One region of the Alloalcanivorax venustensis genome, then DNA from elsewhere that is predicted to be linked to it. Evidence: predicted binding sites of a transcription regulator. Region 1 holds the regulator's gene; the other holds the start of a gene.
The links. Region 1 encodes LexA, which represses DNA repair genes until DNA is damaged. Its sites were predicted from a motif close to TACTGTNTANNTANACAGTA; they were not measured.
Positions count from the first base shown of each region.

Region 2: a site for LexA is predicted at 1,194-1,213, ahead of uvrA (excinuclease ABC subunit UvrA). Genes of this name have one in related genera too.

Region 1 covers NZ_CP179934.1:1,978,952-1,982,358, forward strand. The annotation lists gene ACMG4O_RS09325 (TatD family hydrolase) at 1-421, opposite strand, end outside; gene ACMG4O_RS09330 (DUF1499 domain-containing protein) at 427-939, opposite strand; gene lexA (transcriptional repressor LexA) at 929-1,543, opposite strand; gene ACMG4O_RS09340 (cyclic nucleotide-binding domain-containing protein) at 1,714-2,373, shown strand; gene ACMG4O_RS09345 (universal stress protein) at 2,534-2,986, opposite strand; gene topA (type I DNA topoisomerase) at 3,309-3,407, shown strand, end outside.
Region 2 covers NZ_CP179934.1:3,395,738-3,399,144, reverse strand. The annotation lists gene uvrA (excinuclease ABC subunit UvrA) at 1-1,174, opposite strand, end outside; gene ACMG4O_RS15890 (LuxR C-terminal-related transcriptional regulator) at 1,294-1,941, opposite strand; gene ACMG4O_RS15885 (MFS transporter) at 2,209-3,407, shown strand, end outside.

The sequences.
Region 1 (3,407 bases):
CGCGCTGATGCAGGAACACCGGCTTGCCGGCCTCGGCGGCCAGCGCCAGCTGTGCCTCGAAGGCGCTTTCCTGGTCGTCCCGGGGCGAGAAGTCGCGGTTGAAGTCCAGGCCCATCTCCCCGGCCGCCGCCACCTCGGGGTGCGCCAGCAGCCCGGCCAGCGCGTGGCCGGCCTCGGCGTCGAAAAAGCGGGCGTTGTGCGGGTGAATGCCGGCGGTGGCGAACAGGGCCGGGCCGGCGTCGGCCCATTGCCGGCACAGCGCCACGGCGGCTTCCGACTCCGGCACACTGGTGCCGGTGAGCAACATCAGGGCCACGCCGCTGTCGGCGGCGCGGGCCAGCACCTGTTCACTGTCCTCGGCGAACTGCTTGTCGCCAAGATTGACGCCGATGTCCGCCCAGCGCGGGCCGTGCTCCGGCATGCCGCTCATCCGTGGCTGGGCTGGGGTTGTCCAAGGCGCGCGTTGAGGCGCTCGCGCAGGTCTTCCACCCGGCGCCGGTTGGCGCCCAGGTCCCAGTAACCGATGCGCGAGGCGGAGCGCACGTCGATCAGACCGTCGTCGTGCACGTACAGGGTCACATCATCAACGAACCGCAGAATCCGGCTGGTGAAGCGGGCCTGAATGCGGGCCGGACCGATCCGCTCGTAGGCCACCCGGGGCAGGGTGTCGAGCACCTCTTCCAGCATCGCCAGGCTGTCGGCGCGGTTGCCGGCGCCGGGCAGCGGCGCCACCCGGTGACGTTCGTCCTCGGCAAGGCTCGACACGCAATTCGGCGCGGACGGGCAGGGGGCAAGCAAACGGGTGTCCGACATACGGTTCTGTCTCTCACTACTCTCGTTACTGGCGTCGTCGCCGGCGCCGGCGTTGCCCTGGCAGGCGGCCAGAGCGATGCCCAGCAACAGGGTTGCCAAAAGGCGGTTAACGGTGTCAATGCGCATTGGGATCACGGATCAGACCCACGAAAATACCCTCGATCATCAGCTCGTCGGCGGCCACGCGGATCGGCGCGTAGGCGTCGTTGGCCGGCAGCAGCGTGGCGCTGGAACGATTTAGTTTAAGGGTTTTCACCGTGACTTCATCGTCAATGCGCGCCACCACGATCTCGCCGGACCGGGCGGTCTGGCTTTTGCGAACCGCGATCAGGTCACCGTCGAAAATGCCGGCTTCGATCATGCTATCGCCCTGGACCTTGAGAAGATAGGTGGGGCGCTGGCGAAACAGCCCCTGGGGCACCGGCACGGTGCGCTCCACGTTTTCGATCGCCTCGATCGGCGTACCGGCGGCGACCTTGCCCACCACCGGCACCTCATCGCCCATCTCCAGGGCCAGATCGAGAAGCTGGATGCCCCGCGAGCGGTCGCCGTGCAGGCGGATGTAGCCCTTGCGCTCCAGGGCGCGCAGGTGGTCGGACGCGGCGTTCTTCGATTGAAAGCCCATGCGTTCGGCGATTTCAGCCCGGGTCGGGGCCATGCCGGTCTCCATCTGGGACGCACGAATGCAATCGAGAACCTGCTGTTGGCGTGCGGTTAATGCGATGCTCATGTCGGCCTCCTCGGGCACGGTTCCGCTGTTACGTACACTGATAATACGGACAGTGTAATATGTCCAGTGGTTTTTTGCACCGTGCGAGTGAATACGGCCTGTTCGGCGGTGGCAATCCGGGAAACGTTCGGGCTAGGATGAGGCCGCCATACACGGGGAAGAGGGGAGACATGAAGCACGCCCAATGGCAGGAATCGGATCACGCGCGGGTGGAGGCACTGCTTTCCGGCGTGCCGTTTTTCAATGAGGTGGCGCGTGACGACGCGGACCAGCGGGCGCTGCTTCTGGCGCGCACGGAAATCATCGAGGCCGGCCCCGGCGACCGGGTGATCCGCGCCGGGGAAGTGGAATCGTCACTGTACTTTCTGCTGCGCGGCCAGCTGGTGGTGCAGGGCGAGAGCGCCGACGGCGCACCCTCGGCGGTGCTGTATTACGTGTCCCCGGGCGAGGTGTTCGGGACGCTGTCCATGCTGCTGGGCACCGCCCGCAGCGCCACCATCCGCGTGGCGGACGCCGCCCGCGAGGCGGTGATGGCGAAGCTGGAATTCACCGATTTCGACCGCCCCGACTCGCCCTACACGCTGGCCACCCGGCTGGCGTTCTTCCATATGCTGGTGCATCAGATCCGCTGGGCGGTGGAAGTGCAGCGGATGCAGGCGCCGGACCAGGAGCTGGTGGCGGCGCTGCGCAAGGTGCCGATCTTCACCGGCCCCCGGGACAGCGACGAAGAGCTGGCCGCGCTCAAAACGCAAGCCCGCGAACTCGCCGGGCTGCTTTACAGGTGGAACACTAAGCCGCCCAGCGCCACTGGTAACGCCCAACTCACCTAATGGCACCCTGTGGGAGTGGGCCTTGCCCGCGAAAGGGCGCCGCCAGGCCGCCCGGCAGGATACCAGAGACCCTGTTGGCGGCTTCATAGAAAAGCCTCTGGAATCCCGCCGGCAAGCTCCGCTTGCCTTTCGCGGGCGGGGCCCGCTCCCACAGTTTCCGCTAGCTTTCCTTCTTGCGCTTGTCCATTTTCACGGCGAGCACGTCGCAGTGGGCGCCGGGCACCAGGCCGCGCGCGGTGGAGCCGAGCAGCAGGGCCAGGCCACTGCGGGTGTGGCTGCCAACCACGATCAGATCGGCGCCGATGTCGTCGGCCTTGTCGAGGATGGTTTTTTCGATCGACCCCAGTTCCACATGGATGCGGCTTTCCGGAATCCGGTAGTGGCCGGCGTATTCCAGCGCCGTGTCGCGGGCCTGCTTGACCAGGCCGCTTTGCAGGTCGGTGACGTCCATCGGCACGTCGGCGCCGTAGGCCAGCGCCAGCGGTTCGATCACGTGGATCAGGTGTAATTCCCCGTCGGTGCCTTCCTGGACCCCCGCCGCACGGGACAGAACCTCGGCGGATTCGTCGCTGCAATCAATCGCCACCAGTACCTTTCGATAGGGTGAGGTCATGGTGTTCTCCCTTAACCGGCAGAGGTTGTTTTCAGTACCTTCACGCCGAGTATAGCCTTCTCGGCGGGCTCTGCCAGCCCACCGTGAAAGGCGCCGCGACGCCATGGCCGGCGCGGCCTGGAGGGCTTCCGGGCGGCGTCGCCGGCGACCCCGGTGCTTGACCGGACGATACCGGCGCTGTCTAAATAGGCGCCCGCCGGGGTCCGCAAAGGCCCCGGCCCGACCTCTGAGGCGTGTCCTGCCCGGCGAATTTTCACCGCCGTGGCGGTCAGGCCTCAGAGGTTTCTTATGACGCAGCTTCTCATGATCGGGTGAGCAACGAATGGGTAAATCCCTTGTAATCGTGGAATCGCCGGCCAAGGCCAAGACCATTAATCGCTATCTGGGCGATGATTTCGTGGTCAAATCCAGTGTCGGCCAT
Region 2 (3,407 bases), 1.4 Mb from region 1:
TTTCCCGGTAGCGCCGCTCCATATTGGGCACGATGCCCTCGAACGGGTGGTTGCGCTTGATGATGTCGCCCCGGTCGTTCAGATAGCGGAACTCCACGCTCTCCTTGCCGGTGCCGTAGAGAATCTTGCGGCGCACCGTCTTGTCCAGATCCTTGAACGCCACGTCCATGTCGAAATCCAGGCTCTGCGCCAGGGCGGTGAGCATCTGGAAATAGTAGACATTGCGGCGGTCCCAGCCGCGGATCGCGCCTTCCGCCAGGGACAGCTCCTCGCTGGTGATCACCTTGTCCTCGTCGAAGAACTGCTTCACGCCCAGGCCGTCGCAACTGGGGCAGGCGCCCGCCGGGTTGTTGAACGAGAACAGGCGCGGCTCCAGCTCCGGAATCGAGTAGCCGCAATGGGGGCAGGCGAACTTCGCCGAGAAGGTGATTTCCTCGCTGTCACCGTCCAGGGGCTTGCCGTCCATGGAGGCGATGATGGCGATATCGTCGGCCAGGTTGAGGGCGGTCTCGAAGGACTCCGCCAGCCGGTTCTGCAGGTCCGAGCGCACCTTGAAGCGGTCCACCACCACTTCGATGGTGTGCTTCTTGTTCTTGTCCAGGTCCGGGGTGTCGTCCATATCGTAGATACGACCGTCCACGCGGACACGGATAAAGCCCTGGGCGCGCAGCTCGTCGAACAGATGCAGGTGCTCGCCTTTCTTCTCGCGGATCACCGGGGCCAGCAGCATCAGCTTGCTGCCTTCTTCCATGGCCAGCACCTGGTCCACCATCTGGCTGATGGTCTGCGCGGCCAGTGGGGCTTCGTGCTGCGGGCAGCGCGGCTCGCCGACCCGGGCGAACAGCAACCTCAGGTAGTCGTAGATCTCGGTGATGGTGCCCACCGTGGAGCGCGGATTATGGCTGGTGGATTTCTGCTCGATGGAGATCGCCGGGCTCAGCCCTTCGATGTGGTCCACATCGGGCTTCTCCATCATCGACAGGAATTGCCGGGCATAGGTGGACAGGGACTCCACGTAACGGCGCTGGCCTTCGGCGTAGAGGGTGTCGAACGCCAGCGACGATTTCCCGGACCCGGAAAGTCCGGTGATCACCACCAGCTTGTCACGGGGAATGTCGAGGTCCACGTTTTTCAGGTTATGGGTGCGAGCGCCCCGAACCAGAATGGTATCCATGAGATGGCGTGCCCTTGGCTACTGTCAGAATGAACAGTGCAGTATAGGGGAAAGAGCGTGATGGGGGAAAGAACGATGGTGCCCTGACGCCGGATTGCCGGCGTCGGGCAGGTGGGGTATCAGAGGTTTTCCTGCGCCCAGTTCACCGCCTGCAGGCGGTTGGAGGCATTGATCTTCTTGAAGATGTTGTAGATGTGGGTCTTGATGGTGTGCGGGCTGAGGTTGAGCACCGTGGCGATTTCCGAATTCTTGGCGCCGGTGGCCATCACCTTGAGCACTTCGATCTCGCGGTCGGTAAGGTTCACCTCGTTGCGGCCGAAGGTCTTGTTGAAGGCGCGGCTTTTCACCAGGTATTGCTGCAACACCTTGCGCGGGAACCACAGCTCGCCCTCGAACATCGACTTGATGCCCTTGGTCAGCAGCCCCTGCGGGCAGTCATGCTGAAAGCCGCCGTTGACCATCGGCAGGCCCGCCAGGCGCGACAGGTCATCGTCGTCGTCGACATTGAACACGCCGATCAGAATTTCGCTGTCGAGACGCTTGTCCGTTTCCAGCAGGCGGGTGATGACGTCATTCACATCCACGGAATGGAAATCCACCAGGAACAGATTCTGCTCCACGGCGCGCAGGTCGTCTTCGTGGACCTGGTCCACCGACTTCACCGCGCTGGCGGTAATCGACGCTTTGTCGAGGAACTCCGTGAGCAGCGCGTTCTGAAGATGCTGGCCGCCGACCACGTACACCTTTTGTGATTCTTGAGTGTCCATTAATTCGTCCATGATGCGTCCCGTGTACCGGGAGGTTGTGTCCCGCGAGGGGGATACGAAAAAAAACTGATTCAAGGGGCCAATTTATCATCGCATTGGCGGGGGTTCAATTTACCATTATACGGCGGTCGCGGGGAACGTCTGCCCGATGGCCACTGGGCGGAACGGCTTAGACCCGGATTCCGGCGGCGGCCTGCCCATCATCACCCGACGCGGGATTGAATCTGGTACACTCGCCGTCCCTTTGTGTATCACCGATGTTGGACCATGACGGACGCTTCCCGGGCCGCGCTGCGGCGCACTGAATTGACCACCACCGGCTCCCTGGCAGCGATTTTCGCCCTGCGCATGTTCGGGCTGTTCATGCTCCTGCCGGTGTTCGCCGTCTACGGCGCCGAACTGGACGGGGCCACCCCGCTGCTGATCGGCACCGCCATCGGCGCCTACGGCCTGATGCAGGCCCTGCTGCAGATTCCCTTCGGCATGCTGTCGGACCGCTTCGGCCGCCGCCCTCTGTTGCTGATCGGCCTGCTGCTGTTCGTCATCGGCGGGGCGGTGGCGGCGCTCAGCGACAGCATCCACGGCGTTATTCTGGGCCGGGCACTGCAGGGCGCCGGGGCCATCGCCAGCGTGATCATGGCGCTGATCGGCGACGTGGTCAGCGAGCAGCGCCGCACCCGCGCCATGGCGCTGATCGGCATGGCGGTGGGCTCCTCCTTTATCCTCGCCCTGATCCTGGGGCCGCTGCTGGCCCGCTGGCTGGGGCTGAGCGGCCTGTTCTGGTTCACCGTGGTGCTGGGTCTGGCGGCGATGCTGGTGGCGGTCTGGGTGCCCTCGCCCAGGGTGCGCAGCAGTGAACCGCTGCCCGCCGCGCAGCGCTTCCGCACCGTGCTGGGCGATCCGGTGCTGCGCCGCCTGGATGTGGGCATCCTGGTGCTGCACATGACCATGACCGCGTCGTTCGTGGTGCTGCCGCAACTGCTCAAGCAGCGTCTCGGGATGTCGCTGGAACAGCACAGCCTGCTGTATCTGGTGGTGCTGGTGGGCGGCTTTCTGGCCATGGTACCTCTGATCATCGCCGCCGAGCGTCGCGGGGCCATGCCCATCAAGCGCGTGGCCGTGGGCCTGCTGATCGTCGCTGAAATCCTGCTGGCGCTGGCCGGCAATACACTGTGGCACTTCGTGCTGGCGTTGTTCGTTTATTTCATGGCCTTCAATCTGCTCGAGGCGCTGCTGCCCTCGCTGGTGGGCCGCGCCGCCCCCGCCGGCACCCGCGGCACCGCCATGGGCGTTTACTCCACCAGCCAGTTCCTGGGCGTGTTCATCGGCGGCCAGCTGGGCGGCGCCCTGTATCAGTGGGTGGGCGCCGAAGCGGTGTTCCTGGGCAGCGCGGTTATCGCCGTGGGCTGGCTGCTGTACTTGCGCGGCATGGGCGAATTGCCCAAGCTCGACAATCGCGTGATTCG